3 regions of the Terrabacter sp. R4-6 genome follow, and region 3 is predicted to be linked to each of the others. Evidence: riboswitches for the same ligand, from Rfam matches in the RefSeq annotation. Region 3 holds a riboswitch; each other region holds the start of a gene.

Region 1 (5,685 bases), 760 kb from region 3:
AAGATCACCGTGACGATGGCCGCCAACGGCCTGCTCCCCGACAACCCGCACGCCGCGCACATCCACTTCGGCGCCGAGGCCCGCCACGAGTGCCCGATCCTGTCCGACGACAAGAACGGCGACGGCCACCTCAACACGACCGAGGGCGGCCCGGCCTACGGCGACATCGTCGTCTCGCTGACGAAGACCGGTGACACGAGCCCGAAGTCGGGCCTCGCCATCGACCGCTTCGACACCGCGCCCGGCGGCAAGCTGACCTACCAGCGCGGCAGCATCAAGGTCTCCAGCGACGTCGCCAAGGCGATCTCGGCCGGCGAGTCCGTCGTCGTCATCCACGGCGTCGACTACAACGAGGACGGCAAGTACTCCGGCGACACGAAGAGCGACCTCGACAAGTCGCTCCCGACCGAGGCCACCGACCCGGCCCTCTGTGGCGCGCTGCGCGTCGCCCCGGCCGGCGGCATGCACACCGGTGGTGGCCTGGCCGCCGACAGCCTCAAGAGCGGCGGCCAGAACGAGGCCCTCATGCTCGTGGGCGGCGGCGCCCTGCTCGCCGCAGCCGGAACCGGCACCTTCGCCGCCCGCCGCGCCCGGTCGCGCGCCTGATCGACGGGACCACCCCCATGACCGAGCGCACCCGGCTCCACGGCGCTGACCGCCCCACCCGTCGCTTCGGCGCGGGTGTGGCGGCGGCCCTGGCGGTCACGGCCATCCTGGTCGTCGTCGGGATCGTGGCGCTCGTCATGGGCCTCCGGGGCAACCCGGGGACGCCCGGCCCGCCGCCTCCCGCGGCGGGCGGGGCCGCCTCGGCCCCAGCGCCGGCGCGCCCGTCCGGCAGTCCCACGTCGAGTCCCACGTCGAGTCCCAGGTCGAGTCCGTCGGCGTCCCCCGGTCAGGGCGGGACACCGACATCCGGCAGGACGGCCGGCGGCGACGCGAAGGGCAGCGGCATCGGTGAGTTCCTCGAGGCGTCCGAGCCGACGTCGATCGAGATCCCCTCGATCGGGGTGCGGTCGTCGCACTTCGTGCCGCTGCGCATCCAGCGCGACGGGACGATCTCCGTGCCAGGCACGGCCCAGGAGGTCGGGATCTACGACGACGGCCCCACGCCGGGCCAGCTCGGTCCGTCGGTCCTCGCCGCGCACGTCGACACCCCGTCGGGGGTGCCGGGCATCTTCTACGAGCTCGGCAAGGTCAAGGCCGGCGACGTCGTCAAGGTCTCGCGTCGGGACGGCTCGCACCTGACCTTCACCGTCGACACGGTGGCGGCCTACAAGAAGTCACAGTTCCCGACCGAGCTCGTCTACAAGGGCGACTTCACCAAGGCCGAGATCCGCCTCGTGACGTGCGGCGGTCCCACCGACAGCCGCAACGAGTACCGCGACAACGTCGTCGTCTTCGGCCACCTGTCGGGCACCACCTGAGCCGCCGCGCGGCTCCACCAGCACCGACCCGAGGTTCGCCGGGGGGGGCCTCACCGAGGGACCCCGCGGCGTACCCGTGGGGGACTTGTCGGGCACCGCCCTGCGCTGTGATCCACGTCTCATCCAGCGGAAGGTAAAGCGTTGGTATAGACGGACACACCGGACATTCAAGGGTGATCGCCGCGCGTCGTCGTTACCGTGGCGTGACATTTGCCAGTCGCCTCGTCTAGTCTTCCGGGAGTCCGGCCACCTGGTCGGGCTCTCGTGAGGTGGACCGCCTAGTCCTGTCACCGCCTGACGAGAGAGATCAAACCTTGTGACGGGAGCGGAGGAACCACACGTTTCTCCGGGCGTCCGGCGCAACGACTTCGGACGTCCTTGGGGTGAAGACCGAACCGCCACGTGACCTCGTCACGAAGCGGGGGTGGCCCGGGCACCTTTCCGCCCGAACCCGACAGCTAACTTCGTAGGCGCGGAGAGGTAACACGCGTGAACACTGAGAACATCCGCGGTCGCCATCGTGCGCCAGGCCGCCACAACCCCCTCAACGAGCTCAAGCTCCTCGCCCGCGAGTCGGCCCAGCCGGCCATGAAGGCGGGCGCCGTCGTCGCCGCCACCGGTGGACTCGTCGCCACCTTCGCCAACCCGGCCAGCGCCGACACCCTCTCGCCCGCTCAGGGTGAGGTCGCGGCTGCTGCCGGCGTCGACGCCGCGGCCCCGGCCGCTGTCGGCCCGTCCACGGCCGCCGCCCCGGTCGCGTCGACCGCGCTCTCGAAGATCGGCTACGCGCCGGCCGTGCAGAAGGCCGTCGCCCAGCGCACGGCCAAGCCGGCCAAGCCGCAGGTCATCGAGGACGTCAAGGTCAAGACCGAGCGCGCTGCCGCCAAGGCCGCCGCCGAGCGCAAGGCCGCTGCCCAGCGCGCCTCGCGCGACCTGACCCGCAAGACGCTGACGACGAGCACCTCCTCGTCGAAGTCGAGCAGCAACGGCTCCGTCCCGAGCGCCTCCTCCGGCATGCGCGCCTCGTCCAACTGGGCCACCGACGGCCAGTGCACGTGGGGCGCCCTCAACAAGTGGTACCAGTCCGAGGGCTACTACCCCGGCGGCTGGACCGGCAACGCGATGGTCTGGGACACCGGCGCCGCCAACGCGGGCTACACCGTGAGCGGCACGCCGCGCACGCGCTCCATCCTCGTCATGGAGCCCGGCGTCCACGGCTCCTCGAGCGTCGGCCACGTCGCCTGGGTGACCGCGGTCAACGGCAACGAGGTGACGATCATCGAGATGAACGCCCTCGCCGGTGCGTACAACTACAACACGCGCACGCTGACCGACGGTCCCGGCATGAAGTACATCTACGCGCCGTGACCCACCGGGTCGTCGTCACGACGACCACCGCGGAGTTCTCCGCGAGGTGAGCGCGTACGAAGGGGAGGATGCCTGCGCATCCTCCCCTTCGGCATGCCCGGGACGACGCGGCCTACCCGCACCGGCCGGCCGGGCACCCGACGCCCGCGTGGGATCGGCCACACCCCCAACCCTGGACACCCGGGAATGATCGACCGCCTGCCCTCCTTGTCGCCTAGGTAGTTGAAGGCTCCACCGATCGTCGGTGGGCGCCACCAACCCACCGACAGTCCCCTAGACGTGAGGAGCAGGCCTGTGTCGACGGCCTTCGAGAGCATCCGCATCGGCCGCTGGGACCTCCCCCAGCGTTTCGTCATGGCACCGCTGACGCGCAACCGCGCGGGCGAGGGCCAGGCGCCGACCGAGCTCAACGCCGAGTACTACGGCCAGCGCGCGAGCGCCGGCCTCATCATCACCGAGGGCACCCAGCCGAGCGCCGTCGGCCAGGGCTACCTGGACACCCCCGGCATCCACTCGGACGAGCAGGTCGCCGGCTGGCGCCTCGTCGCCGACGCCGTCCACGCGGGTGGCGGCCACGTCGTCGTCCAGCTCATGCACGCCGGCCGCATCGCCCACCCCGACAACAAGGGCGGGCTCGAGAGCGTGGCGCCGAGCGCCATCGCCGCGCCCGGCGAGATCGTGACCCCGAAGGGTCAGCAGGCGTATGCCGTCCCGCGGGCCCTGACGACCGACGAGATCCCCGCGCTCGTGGCGGAGTTCGCGCACGCCGCGCGCCAGGCCGTCGCGGCCGGGCTGGACGGTGTCGAGGTCCACGCCGCGAACGGCTACCTGCCGCACCAGTTCCTCGCGCCGTCGAGCAACGAGCGCAGCGACGCCTACGGTGGCTCGCCCGAGAACCGCGCCCGCCTCACGGTCGAGATCACCAAGGCCGTCGCCGAGGCGATCGGCGCCGACCGCGTCGGCATCCGCATCTCGCCCTCGCACAACATCCAGGGCGTCCTCGAGGAGGACGAGGCCGAGACGGCCGCGACCTACGAGTCGCTCGTCGAGGGCATCGCGCCGCTCGGGCTCGCCTACCTCAGCATCCTCGGCGACCCGGAGTCCGACCTCGTCCGCGACCTGCGCAAGCGCTTCGACGGCCCGGTCATCCTCAACACCGGCTTCGGCAAGGTGACCGAGCTGGCCGACGTCGAGGACATCCTCGAGCGCGACCTCGGCGACCTCGTGGCCGTCGGGCGCGAGTTCCTCGCGAACCCCGACCTCGTCCGCCGCTGGCGCGAGGGTGCCGAGCTCAACGAGCCGAACTCCGACACCTTCTACGGTGGCGGCGCCGAGGGCTACACGGACTACCCCGCCCTCCCCTGAGGATCCCCGTACGGGAGTGACCACTCGAGCACCACACCCCCTCGAGTGGTCACTCCCGTACGCACCGAAACGACCACTCGACGTGGGGTTGCGCGAGGTCAGGTGGGGTCGGGTGGGTCCTGACCCTCCTGCGCCGACGGGAGGGGGTCGCCGAGGGGGCGCTGGACCCAGGTGACGTCGTGCGAGGAGCCGAACTTCCAGCCGATGTCGCGGTACGTGCCGACCGGCTCGAAGCCCATCGCCGCGTGCAGCCGGCCGCTCGCCTCGTTGGGCTGGGTCATCCCCGCGGCGGCCATCCGGTGGCCGCGGGCCGTGAGCCGCTCGAGCAGCGCCTCGTAGAGCCGGCGCCCGCCGCCGCGACCGCGGCGGTCGGCCGCGAGGTAGACCGACACCTCGCACGACCACCGGTACGCCGCGCGCTCCTTGAACGGACCGGCGTACGCGTAGCCGACGACCTCGCCCGCCTCCTCGAGCACGAGGAACGCGTGCCGCGCCTGCGCCTTGGCGATCCGGCGCTCCATCTCGGCGACGTCGGGCGGCTCGGTCTCGAAGGTGACCGTCGTCCCGGTGACGTAGGGCGCGTAGATCGCGGCGCACGCGGCTGCGTCGTCGGACCCGGCGTCACGCACGCGGGTCGGGGTGGGCGGTTCGAGCGGTTCGCGCAGGTCGGACATGCCGCGATGCTAGGGCGCCGGTGTGTCGGCCGCGTGAACCGCTCCCCGGCCCGCCACCGCTCGGCCACCCCGGCGCCATGCTGACTGCGATCCGCGCCCGTGTCCTCCCCGAGAACCAGCGTCGGACCTTCGAGGAGCTCACCTCGGACCTCGACCTCAACGAGGGCGACACCCTCTCCAAGCGGTCGGCCTTCTGGACGATGCTTTTCCTCGCGGCGTGCATCGCGAGCGCCGGGGTCATCGCCGACTCGACGGCGACCGTCATCGGCGCCATGATCATCGCCCCGCTCTCGACGCCGATCATGGGGACGGCGCTCGCCCTCGTGAAGCGAGAGCGCACCGGCGGGGTGAAGTTCGTCGTGCTCGGCGGGGTCATGGTCGTCGCGGTCGGCGCGCTCTTCTCCCTCATGCTGCCGAGCCCCTACGACCTGCTCTCCAACTCGCAGGTGGCCGGGCGCACGAGCCCGCGCCTCGTCGACCTTCTCGGGGCGCTCGCGACCGGGTTCGCCGGCGCGATCGCCCTGGCACGCCGTGACGTCGCCGCGATCCTGCCCGGCGTCGCGATCTCGATCTCGCTCGTGCCGCCGCTCTGCGTCGTGGGCATCTGTCTCGCCGAGGGCAACCCGAGCCTCGCGTTCGGCGCGCTCGTGCTCTTCCTCTCCAACTTCCTGGCCCTCGTCTCGCCGGCAGCCTCGTCTTCACGACGCTCGGCTACACGGCGTCGATCCGCGAGGCAGGCGGTGGCCCGCGTCGGAAGGTGCGCGTCACCTTCGGGGTGCTCGTCCTGCTCGTGCTCGTGCCGGTCGTCCTCAACACCGTCATCGGCATCGCCGTCACGCAGCTCGTCGAGATCG
Region 2 (5,685 bases), 490 kb from region 3:
CAGCATGCTCGTGCTCGGCCTCGGCATGATGCTGCTCCCGCTCGCCACGAGCCTCGTGGCCGTGACGGCCGCGGCGACGGTGCTCGGGCTCGGCAACGGCCTGGGGGCGGGGCTCATCATGACCCTCGGCGCCGACGCCTCACCCGCGGACGGGCGGGCGCAGTTCCTCGGCGGCTGGCGCCTCTGCGCCGACGTGGGAAGGGCGGCGGGCCCGCTGGCGTTGTCAGGGCTGAGCGCCATCATGTCGCTCGGCGCCTCCGCCGTCGTGCTGGGCATCGGGGCCGTGGTCGGCGCGGGCTGGCTGCGCGTCTGGGTGCCGCGGCACGACCCGACCCGGGGCGCGAGGACGCGCCGGACGCCGGGCCCGGCGACGGGCGGTCCCTGACCGCTCTCCGATTCTGAGAAGGTATGACCGTGACGGACCTGATCGACACCACCGAGATGTACCTGCGCACCATCTTCGAGCTCGAGGAGGAGGGCATCGTGCCCCTCCGCGCGCGCATCGCCGAGCGTCTCGGCCACTCGGGCCCCACCGTGTCGCAGACCGTCGCCCGCATGGAGCGCGACGGTCTCGTCGCCGTCTCGGGCGACCGCCACCTCGAGCTGTCCGACCACGGCCGGCTCCTCGCCACCCGCGTCATGCGCAAGCACCGGCTCGCCGAGCGGCTGCTCGTCGACGTCATCGGCCTCGAGTGGGAGTACGCCCACGACGAGGCCTGCCGGTGGGAGCACGTCATGTCCGAGAAGGTCGAGCGCAAGATCCTCGGCCTCATCGGGGAGGGCCTCGAGTCGCCGTACGGCAACCCGATCCCCGGTCTCGAGGAGCTCGGGGTGCGCCAGGACGAGGACTTCCTCACCGGCCTCAGCACCCTGACCGCCGCCGTGGGAGCCGCTCCGACCGTCGTGACGATCCGGCGCATCGGCGAGCCCGTCCAGGTCGACCCCGAGGCGCTCGCGCTGCTGACGAGCGCCGGCGTCGTGCCGGGCGCCCGCGTCGAGGTCGTCCGTGACGGCGGTCGGGTCCTGGCCGTCCGCGAGGGCAGCGAGCCCTCCACCGGTGTGTCGCTGCCCGACGACGTGGCCGTCCACGTCTTCTGCCAGGCCGCCTGAACACGCCGTATCCGGCAGGGTTTGCCCCCGTCTGCGGGGTCGTTTTGGCATGCCTTGCCACACCTCGTCCGGCCCGGATCCGAGGTCGCTGAAAATTCTTTGACTTCCGGGAACTCGAAGGTGACAAGGCACAGGTACTTGGGTACGGTGGGCGAACTTGCTCTCCCCGTCGAGTGAGTGCCCCGGGTCGGACCGCCTAGTCCTGCCATCGACCTGAGGCTCAGTACGAACCGCATGGCAGGAGCGGGGGAACCACTTTCTCCGGGCGTCGAGAGACGCCCTCGGGGTGAAGCCCTCCGTGGACCGATCACGGTCCGAGCGAAGGCCGGGCAGTACCTCCAGCCCGAACCCGACAGCTCACCTCGTAGGCGTCGAGAGGTCAAACGTGGCTCAGAACGTTCCCGGGCGCCACCGCGCCCCCGGTCGCTTCAACGCGATCTCGGAGCTCAAGACGATCGCCAAGGAGTCGGCCCAGCCCGCCGTGAAGGGTGCGGCCATCGTCGCGGCCTCCGGTGGCCTCGTCGCCTCGTTCGCCGGCACGGCGAACGCCGCTGACGGTTCGAGCAGCGCCGTCGCGGGTCCCGCGGCCGTCGGCCCCGCCGCCGGCACGCTCAAGGCCGGCAACGCCCTGTCGGCGATCGGCTACGCCAAGCCCGCCCTCAAGCAGGCCAAGGTCAAGCCCGTCGTCATCGAGGACGTCAAGGTCAAGACCGAGCGCGCCGCGAAGAAGGCCGCCGAGAAGGCCGCTGCCGAGCGTGAGGCCGCGCAGGAGCGCGCGTCGCGCTCCGGCTCGACCACGCGCGCCGCCCTCAACGTGGCGCCCAACCCCAGCGCCACCGGCATCGTCGGCATCGCGCAGTCCTTCTTCGGTGTGCCCTACGTCTACGGCGGCACGACGCCCTCCGGCTTCGACTGCTCGGGCTTCACCTCCTACGTCTACCGCCAGGCCGGCATCTCGATCCCGCGCACCGCGTCCGCGCAGGCCGCGGCCTCGACGCCGGTCAGCAACCCGCGCCCCGGCGACCTCGTCTTCTTCGGCTCGCCGATCTACCACGTGGGCATCTACGTCAGCCCGGGCCGCATGATCGACGCCCAGCGCCCCGGCACCGTCATCGGCAACCACTCCATCTGGACGACGCCGTCGATGTACGGCCGCATCTGAGCGGTCACCTCTCACGCCTCACGACGAGCCCCCACCGGATCCCGGTGGGGGCTCGTCGGCTTCCCGGCGACGCGAGCGTCCGTGGTTGACTGAGTCGATGACCGACCACTCAGCCGCCGAGTCCACGACCCTCATCGAGCTCGACATCTGGAGCGACCTGGTCTGTCCCTACTCCTGGGTCGCGAAGCGCCGCGTCGAGGCCGCCGTCGCCGCGTTCGAGCGTCCCCACGACGTCACCGTGCACCTGCGCTCCTTCGAGCTCGACCCCGACGTCCCGGCGGGCGGGTCGGTGCCCGTCAGCGAGCACCTGTCGGTGCGCCACGGCGGCGACGCGGGTGCCGGTCGGCTGATGAACGCCAAGGCCAGCGAGGTGGCCGTGGCCGACGACCTCGTCTTCGACTGGGACCGCGCCGTGCGCGCCAACACCTTCGACGCCCACCGGCTCTGTGCCCTCGCGGGCGAGATGGGCGGCCCCGCGCTGCGCTCCGCGGCGGTCGAGCGCTTCCACTCCGCCCACTTCGTCGAGGGCCTCGCCATCGACGACCGCGCGGTGCTGCAGCGCCTCGCCGGCGAGTGCGGGCTCGACGAGCGACGGGTGTCGGCGGTCCTCGCCTCCGACGAGTACGCCGAGCAGGTGCGGACCGACGAGCAGGAGGCACGCTCGATGGGCGTCACGTCGACGCCGTTCGTCGTCGCCAACGGGTATGCCGCCGTGAGCGGAGCGCACCCGGTCGAGGACTACCTCGCCCTGCTGCGCGGCGTCGCCACCCACACGGTCTGACCGCGCCCGCACCCACGGTGCGGCCGACCCGGGAGCCGGGCGGACGGCATACGCCCAGGTCAGGAGGGCTGGTCAGCGGCCGGACGGCCGAAGGAGACCGCCTCGTCGACGGCCGGTGGCGCCTCGGCGCGCAGCTGGTGGTCGGGGAGCGGCCCGAGCGCGTCGTTGACGGTCGAGAAGGCCCGACGCAGCGCGACGAAGACGGTGATCGCGAAGATCTGGCGGTCGTCGAAGCCGGCCGCCCGCAACGGCTGGAGGTCGGCGGGAGTGGTGGCGTTCGGGTTGCTCGCGACGGTCCTGGCCCAGGTCGCGAGAGCGGCGTCTGTGGGGTCGAGGGCATCGTCGTCGCCACGGAGCACGGCCCCTGCGACCTCCTCGCCGGCAGCGGTGGCGAGACGGCCACCCCACGCGAGCGCGCAGTACGAGTCGCCGATGGTCGAGGCGGTCGCGGCGACGAGGATGCCGCGCTGCCGGAAGGTCAGGCCGGCGACGGAGACCATGTCGGCGAGGAGGCCGAAGAGCGCGTCATGGGCGGCGGGGGACTGGGCCCAGACCCGGCTGAGGTTCATGACGTAGCCGTGGTCGGTGACGTCGCTCGCGAAGTAGGCCTCGAGCTCCGGCGTCAGCGCCGGCTCGGTGAGGAAGCCGTGGCTCGGGTCGGTCGCCGTCATGCTCTGCTCCTCGGGTGAGGGGTCGTGGAGGCTTCATCGTCGCACGCGGCGTCGGGCCGGATCAGTCTCTTGCGCAGGCGGCCCCGGGCTCGGTGGGTGCTCCCGTCCCCTCCTCGGGAGCACCCACCACCCGTCGGACAGCCACCCCGTCGCGGCCGTCCGTGATGCGCCCACGCCATGGCCCCCACGGCCCGCCCGGGTCCTGGCCCGAGCGTCCGGCGCGGCGCATCACCGGGGAAGACGTCGCGGCGGGCCAGGTGTGTCGCAAACGCACGCAAATCGCCCGGCGTGGCCCCAACCCTGTACATCTGCGGGCATGTCGCGCCATGATTCGGACCCTCGCGCGTCTCCAGGGGAGAGGATGCGTGAGGTGCGTTGCTGGACGCGCCCTCGGGTCGGGGACGGGACCCGGCGCCCCGTCACGCACCCGGTGGAGCGTGGGTCGAGACAGCCGGCGAGACGTCGGCATACGGGTGGGGGAACAGAGGATCGTGGAGCGGGCGCACGACGAGCACGACGGCGCGGCAGGCGAGCCCGTGTCGGGGACGGACGACGGCGTACGCGTGGACGGACCCGAGAGCGACGCGGCGCTCGTCGACCGGGTGCGCGCGGGCGACGACTCCGCCTACTCGGTGCTGTGGTCACGGCACGAGCCGGCAGCCCGACGCCTCGCTGCCCGCGTCGCCTCACCGAGCGACGTCGACGACCTCGTCAGCGAGAGCTTCACCCGCACGCTCGATGCGCTCCGCAGCGGGGGCGGGCCCGACACGGCCTTCCGGCCCTACCTGCTGAGCACGCTGCGCCGCGCCAACATCGACGTCGCGCGCCGCTACACGAACCGGGTCGTGCTGACCGACGACGAGACGACCTTCGACACGCGCACCGCGGCCTCGGCGGAGGACGAGGCCGTCGACGCGGAGGAACGCGACACGGTCTGGGCGGCGTGGCGATCGCTGCCCGACGAGTCCCGGTCGCTGCTCTGGCGCCTGGTCGTGCACGAGGAGAAGCCGCACCAGATCGCCCCCGGCCTCGGCACGACGCCCAACGGGGTGGCGAGCCGGAGCAAGCGGGCGCGCGAGCGGCTGCGCCAGACCTTCCTGTCCGAGCTCGTCGCGAACGCGGGCGACGCCGAGTGCCGAGCGGTGCGGCGCCAGCTCGGAGGCTACGTGCGCGACTCGCTGCCGGTCCGGGCCCGCGAGCGTGTCGACGGGCACCTCGACGGCTGCGCCCGGTGCCGCGCCGCGGTGCTCGACGTCGTCGACGTCGACGCGGCGATCCGGCTGCGCGTCGCACCGGTGCTCCTGCCCGGGGCGTTCGCCGTGGCGTCCGGCGTCGGTGCTGCGGGCGCGGTGGGCGCAGGCACGGTTGGCGCTGGTGCGGCGGGTGCTGGTGCGGCGGGTGCTGCGACGGCGGGCGCCGGGGTGGCCTCGGCGAGTGCCGGCGCGACGGTCCCGGTCGCCGTGGGGGTGGCCTCGCTCATGGACGGTTTCGACGACGTGGCCGGCCTCGCCACCGAGGGCGGCGGTGCGTCCGGTGGCTCGGGCGGCGTCGCCGGTCGCGTGCTGTCGGTGCCGGCGCGCTCCGCGGCTGCGGTGCTCGCTGCGGCTGCGCTCGTCGTCGCTGCTGCCCTCTTCCTGCTCCAGCTCCAGCCGACAGGACGGGTCGCGGCCGATGCGCCGGTGGGTCGTGACTCGTCGGCAGGAGCGGCGGACGGGACGGAGTCGTCCTACCCGGCCGAGACGTCCAGCTCCGCGGTGCGCACGTCGACCGCGCCCCGACCCGTCATCGGCGTCGCGACGGCCGAGGGCGTCTCGCGCTTCCAGTCGTCGGGCGGGCGGGTCGGGAGCGCCGAACTGCAGACCGGGTCGCCCTCGAGCCCCGCGCCGACCTCGACCGCGGCGAGCGCCACCTCGACGCGCAAGCCGAGCCCGAGCACGACGTCCACGAGGCCGTCGACCCCG
Region 3 (5,685 bases):
GCACCGTTGAGGGCGACCCAGACGTTGCCGGCGCTGTCGACCGTGAGCCCGTCCGGATGGCCGACGTCGTGGGTGACGAAGGGCCGCCGGTCGGTGAGCTCGCCGTCGACGACCGTGAAGACGTCGGTGCGACCGGTCGGGGTGTCGTCGTAGTAGGCCAGCCGGCCGTCGGGCGAGAGGTCGATGCCGTTGGAGATCGTCACGTCGGGCAGCAGGGTCGTGACCTCGCCGGTGGCGTCGACGCGGAAGAGGGTGGCGCTGCCGGGCACGCGGTCGTAGCCCATCGTCCCCGCCCAGAGGCGGCCGAGGCCGTCGACCCCGCCCTCGTTCATCCGGACGGACGGGTCGTCCCAGAGGTCGAACCACGGGGTGGGTGCGCCGTCCGGCTCGTCCGCGCGCGCCAGCCCGCGCTCGGTCGCGACCACCCATCCGCCGGGCCGGCGGGGCCGCACGAACGCTGCGACGTCGCCGACGTGCAGGCGGTCGACGGAGCCGTCGGCACGCAGGGTCAGCACGTCACCGGCGAGGAGGTCGACCCAGCGCAGACCGCCCCACGTCGGCGACCAGACAGGTCCCTCGCCGTGGTAGCAGAGGGCATCGGTGACCTGCTCGAGCTCGCCCGTGACGACCGGGCCGCGGTCGGCGGCCATCAGTCCCACCACACGCCGACGTAGTGGTGGCCCTCGGGGACGACCGGTCCGTCGACGAGCCACTCCGCGCTCGCGGCGGGGCCCCCGCTCGACTCGGTGTCGGCGTCGATCGTCATGGCGTCGACCTCCTCGGGCAGCAGCGTCGTGATGACGGCCACCCCACTGGCATACGGCCACTCGTCGTCGGGGAAGTCCTGGAACTCGAGCACGTCGAGCTCGACCCGGACGTCGTGGACCTCCGGGTGGTCGCGCAGCTCGAAGAGCACCCGGCGCACCGTGTCGAGCGGCATGTCCTCGGGACGGTTCGGCGCGATGCACCACTCGCAGTCGTTGCCCTCGAAGAACTGCTCGAGGGTGACGGCCACCTGGGCACTCGCCCCACCGCGCTCGCGGACGTAGTCGACGAAGGCGGTCTGCTTGGCGAGATCCATGACGGTTTCGGCCCCTGGGGTCGCGTTCCTGGCACTGGCGCGGTGTCGGCTACACTGACGCCGCGTGCCGCCTTGCGGACCCTTCGCGGGGCACCTCCGGGCGGCCCGTGCGAGCGTAGCTCAATGGTAGAGCGCCAGCTTCCCAAGCTGGATACGCGGGTTCGATTCCCGTCGCTCGCTCCACACGGCACGAGGGCCCCGACCGTATGCCGGTCGGGGCCCTCGTGCGTCACGGCCGTCGGGGCCGTCGGTGCGATCGATGGGGTCAGGGCATGCGGCCCGCGACCCAGCTCGTCGTCCAGATCCTCGAGAGCTGGACGCGCTGGCCGGGCTTGGGCGAGTGCCAGACCTTCCCGTAGCCGGCGTAGATGCCGACGTGGTAGGCCCGACCTCCGGACATGAAGAAGATGAGGTCGCCCTGCTGGAGGTTCGACTTGCTGATGCGGACGCTGGCGAGCCTCTGGGCGTTGGCCGTGCGGGGGACGCCGACGCCGAGACGGGTGCGGTAGGTGTAGTAGACGAGGCCGGAGCAGTCGAACGCCGACGGCCCCGCCGCGCCGTAGCGGTACGGGTCGCCCTGCTGGGCGGCCGCGACCTTGACGGCCGTCCGTCCTCGCGCGGCTCGCACGGCGGCCGAGACGTAGGCGACCGGTTTGGCCTTGATCGTGACGGGCGCGGTGCCCGCGCTGGGGGCCGCCTGGTGCGTCACCGACGATGTCGGGGCGCTACCCGTCCCGACGAGGAGGGCGGCTGCGAGAAGTGGCGTGATCGCCAGGGACTGCAAGGGAATTCGGCGTGCAAGGGTAGAAGTGGGCATGGTGGATTCCTTCCCACGCCTGTGAGGTGAGCTGTCGGGTTCGGGCGGAAGATGCCCGGCCGCTGATGCGGCTTCACCCCAAGGACCGGCTGGCCGGCCCGAAAGTGGGTCCCCCACTCCTGTCCGTTATTGCGTGGCTGCCCCACCGGTGGACAGGACTCGGCGTCCGGTGGGCCGCTCGGGGGAGACCCCGGGCGATGAGCATCCATCGACGGTGACAGACAGGTCACGAAAAGGTCGCGAAACAGCAGATTATGGCAATAGTTGACAGGTCAAATGCCGCCTCGGCGGACATTCGACACATCAGCGGAGGCTGGAGGGGCACCCCCGGGCGGCCCACTGCATACGCCCTGGGGGCCGGGCGGCCGGATATTCGGTGGACCATGGGTACGCCGTGACGCACCATGGACGCTGCTCCGTCGGAGCACGTCAGTCGTCAGCGGGGAGGCCCGCGGAGAGGTGGGTGGCCGTCATGGCCTGCTCAGCGGTCACGGTCCCGCTCCACCTCCCCCACCCCGGCTGACCGGGTCACCCGGTCCTGCCCGACTGACAGGAACAGACCGTGAAACCATTGACGGACAACGAGATCCGCGCCTCCTTCGTCAACGCCTCCCGGCGTGAGGCGAAGCAGGCCACCCTTCCCGCCGACCTCGACCTCGGCGCCCGATGGGAGTCGCTCGACTACTTCGGCTGGGTCGACCGCAGCAACCCGCAACGGGCGTATGCCGTCGTCCCCGTCGACGACGAACCCGTCGGCTTCCTCCTCCGGACCGCAGAGCGGACGCGCAAGGCGAGCGCGATGTGCGCGTGGTGCGAGGACGTCTTCGCGACGAGCGAGGTGGCGCTCTTCGTGGCCCGCCGGGCCGGGGCGTCCGGCCGCGAGGGCAACAGCCTCGGCACCCTCGTGCACGCCGACTTCAGCTGCTCGACGCACGTCCGGCGCCTGCCGAACGGCATGGAGGGCGGCCTCGACCCGCTCGCCCTCGTCGAGCGACGCGTCGAGGAGCTGCGGGCTCGGTCGTCGGCCTTCGCCCGCCGGCTGCGCGACGGCTCGTGACTGCCGGCTGATCTGGAGCGGACCTGAACAGCCCGGCGACGCGCCGCCGCACGTCCGTTTGGACGACGCACCCCGAGTCTTGCTACGGTTGGCGACGCCTCGCAGGCGTAGTTCAGTAGCAGAACAGCCTTCTTCCAGAAGGAAGACGTACGTGCAATTCGTGCCGCCTGCTCCAGTCCAGAAGGGCCCGGTCACCGCGACCGGGCCCTTCTGCTGTCCGAGCACAGGTGCCGTCCGGGCAGGCATGCCGTCCAGCCCGGACCCGCGCGCCGCGTCGGCAGCCGCTCAGCGCGGTCAGCGCTCGTTGCCGCGCCGGTAGTTGCCGGTCGCCCGGGCCAGGGCGTGCTGGACGGCGTCCTCGTCGTCGCCGTCGAGCACCCGGTCGAGCCGGCGGGCCGCGGCGCCGGCGATGACGGCGACGAGCCGTCCCCCGCGGGTCACCCGCACCTGGCCCGAGGCGGTGCGCTGCCAGCCGAAGGGGTCGTCGACGAGGCGGTGGCGGGCGTCCATGGCCCCATCCCAGCGGGTCCCGGCCCGCGGCGCACCTCGTGTGCGCCCCGCCGCCTCGGGGACGGTGGTGTGGCACTCGCACGGGCCCGGCGGCATACGCCCTCAGAGCCGCTCGTGCCGGTCGTGCCGGTCGTGCCGCTCGTGGCGCTCGTGGCGCTCGTGGCGGAACCGTGACCTCTTCCCCTTGCGATCGTTACCCGTCAGTAGCATCATGGAAGTGACCGGCCAGTAACTTGGCGCGCCCGCCGACGACAGTGCGGACGCACGACGAGCGACAGAACGCGGAGGGTCCCCGGATGGGCCACTACAAGAGCAATGTGCGTGACCTCGAGTTCAACCTCTTCGAGGTCTTCAACCGTCAGGACGTCCTCGGCACCGGCATCTACGCAGACGTCGACGTCGACGCGGCCAAGGACATCCTCCGCGAGGTCTCGCGCCTCGCCGAGCACGAGCTGGCCGACAGCCTGCTCGAGAGCGACCGCAACCCGCCCGCCTACGACCCGGTCAGCCAGTCGGTGACGATGCCCGAGTCGTTCAAGAAGTCGTTCCAGGCCTACGTCGACGGCGACTGGGGCAACCTCGACGTCCCCGCCGAGCTCGGCGGCATGGTCGTGCCGGCCTCGCTGCGCTGGTCGGTCGCCGAGATGGTCTGCGGCGCCAACCCGGCCATCCACATGTTCACGGCGAGCTACTCGTTCGCCAACCTCCTCTGGCACCTCGGCACCGACGACCAGAAGAAGCTCGCCAAGCACATCGTCGACCGCGCGTGGCACACGACGATGGTGCTCACCGAGCCCGACGCCGGCTCCGACGTCGGCGCCGGCCGCACCAAGGCCGTGCAGCAGCCCGACGGCACGTGGCACATCACCGGCGTCAAGCGCTTCATCACCTCGGCCGAGAGCGACATGGTCGACAACGTCGTCCACTTCGTCCTCGCCCGCCCCGAGGGTGCCGGCCCGGGCACGAAGGGCCTCAGCCTCTTCATCGTCCCGAAGTTCCACGTCGACCTCGAGACCGGTGAGCTCGGCGAGCGCAACGGCGCCCACGTCACCAACGTCGAGCACAAGATGGGCCTCAAGGTCTCCACGACGTGCGAGGTCACCTTCGGTGAGCACGAGCCGGCGGTCGGCACTCTGCTCGGCGACGTCCACGACGGCATCGCTCAGATGTTCAAGGTCATCGAGAACGCCCGGATGTTCGTCGGCACCAAGGCGATCGCGACGCTCTCGACCGGCTACCTCAACGCGCTCGAGTACGCCAAGGAGCGCGTCCAGGGCGCCGACCTCACGCAGATGACCGACAAGGCGGCGCCGCGCGTCACCATCACGCACCACCCCGACGTCCGCCGCTCGCTCATGCTGCAGAAGGCGTACGCCGAGGGCCTGCGCGCGCTCGTCATCTACACCGCGAGCCAGCAGGACGCCGTCAACCAGGCGCAGGCCGGCAACCCGACCGTGCCACTCGAGAAGGGCTCGGCGGCCGAGGTCGCCAACCGGATCAGCGACCTCATGCTGCCCCTCGTCAAGGGCCTCGGCTCCGAGCGCGCCTGGGTGCTGCTTGGCACCGAGTCGCTCCAGACCTACGGCGGCTCGGGCTTCCTGCAGGACTACCCCGTCGAGCAGTACGTCCGCGACGCCAAGATCGACACCCTCTACGAGGGCACGACCGCCATCCAGGGCCTCGACTTCTTCTTCCGCAAGATCGTCCGCGACAAGGGCCAGGCCCTGCAGCACGTCGCTGGGCAGATCCAGGAGTTCGCCAAGGACCTCGGTGGGTCGCTCGACACCGAGCGCGAGCTGCTCGGCCGGGCGCTCGAGGACGTCCAGGGCATCGTCGGCCACATGATCGGCGACGCCATGAAGAGCGACCCGCGGATGGGCGGCGACACGGCCAACCTCTACAAGGTCGGCCAGAACACGACCCGCCTGCTCCTCGCGGCCGGTGACCTCGTCGTCGGCTGGCTGCTGCTCCGTCAGGCCGAGGTCGCGCAGGCGGCCCTGGACGGCGGTGCGTCCGGCAAGGACGCCGACTTCTACCGCGGCAAGGTCGCGGCGGCCTCCTTCTACGCCAAGAACGTCCTGCCGAAGCTCGCCGCCGAGCGCGCCATCGCCGAGGCCGTCGACAACGACCTCATGGACGTCCCCGAGTCCGCGTTCTGACGCGCACCACCCCTCACCTCGAGGCGCCCCTCCCCACGTGGGAGCGGGCGCCTCGTCGTTC

Evidence for each region. A riboswitch is a leader RNA that binds a small molecule or an ion and turns the genes downstream of it on or off. The one in region 3 is predicted to bind cyclic di-AMP.
Region 1: it holds a riboswitch for cyclic di-AMP, as region 3 does, so the genes downstream of both, ACSSS0_RS10000 (CHAP domain-containing protein) here and ACSSS0_RS13510 (C40 family peptidase) in region 3, are expected to answer to the same signal.
Region 2: it holds a riboswitch for cyclic di-AMP, as region 3 does, so the genes downstream of both, ACSSS0_RS15825 (C40 family peptidase) here and ACSSS0_RS13510 (C40 family peptidase) in region 3, are expected to answer to the same signal.

What each region holds. Positions count from the first base shown of each region.
Region 1 is NZ_CP197224.1:2,125,892-2,131,576, forward strand. Features, by position in the region: gene ACSSS0_RS09990 (hypothetical protein) at 1-606, shown strand, start outside; gene ACSSS0_RS09995 (sortase domain-containing protein) at 624-1,424, shown strand; cyclic di-AMP (ydaO/yuaA leader) riboswitch at 1,720-1,909, shown strand; gene ACSSS0_RS10000 (CHAP domain-containing protein) at 1,914-2,792, shown strand; gene ACSSS0_RS10005 (alkene reductase) at 3,087-4,157, shown strand; gene ACSSS0_RS10010 (GNAT family N-acetyltransferase) at 4,256-4,831, opposite strand; partial or broken gene ACSSS0_RS10015 (DUF389 domain-containing protein) at 5,134-5,451, shown strand; gene ACSSS0_RS10020 (hypothetical protein) at 5,589-5,685, shown strand, end outside.
Region 2 is NZ_CP197224.1:3,377,907-3,383,591, forward strand. Features, by position in the region: gene ACSSS0_RS15815 (MFS transporter) at 1-385, shown strand, start outside; gene ACSSS0_RS15820 (iron-dependent transcriptional repressor DtxR) at 415-1,110, shown strand; cyclic di-AMP (ydaO/yuaA leader) riboswitch at 1,318-1,493, shown strand; gene ACSSS0_RS15825 (C40 family peptidase) at 1,496-2,272, shown strand; gene ACSSS0_RS15830 (DsbA family oxidoreductase) at 2,370-3,053, shown strand; gene ACSSS0_RS15835 (carboxymuconolactone decarboxylase family protein) at 3,113-3,724, opposite strand; gene ACSSS0_RS15840 (sigma-70 family RNA polymerase sigma factor) at 4,216-5,685, shown strand, end outside.
Region 3 is NZ_CP197224.1:2,884,308-2,889,992, reverse strand. Features, by position in the region: gene ACSSS0_RS13525 (SMP-30/gluconolactonase/LRE family protein) at 1-650, opposite strand, end outside; gene ACSSS0_RS13520 (hypothetical protein) at 650-1,081, opposite strand; tRNA gene ACSSS0_RS13515 (tRNA-Gly) at 1,191-1,264, shown strand; gene ACSSS0_RS13510 (C40 family peptidase) at 1,347-1,790, opposite strand; cyclic di-AMP (ydaO/yuaA leader) riboswitch at 1,900-2,042, opposite strand; gene ACSSS0_RS13505 (FBP domain-containing protein) at 2,461-2,955, shown strand; tRNA gene ACSSS0_RS13500 (tRNA-Gly) at 3,057-3,130, shown strand; gene ACSSS0_RS13495 (hypothetical protein) at 3,250-3,465, opposite strand; gene ACSSS0_RS13490 (acyl-CoA dehydrogenase) at 3,762-5,624, shown strand.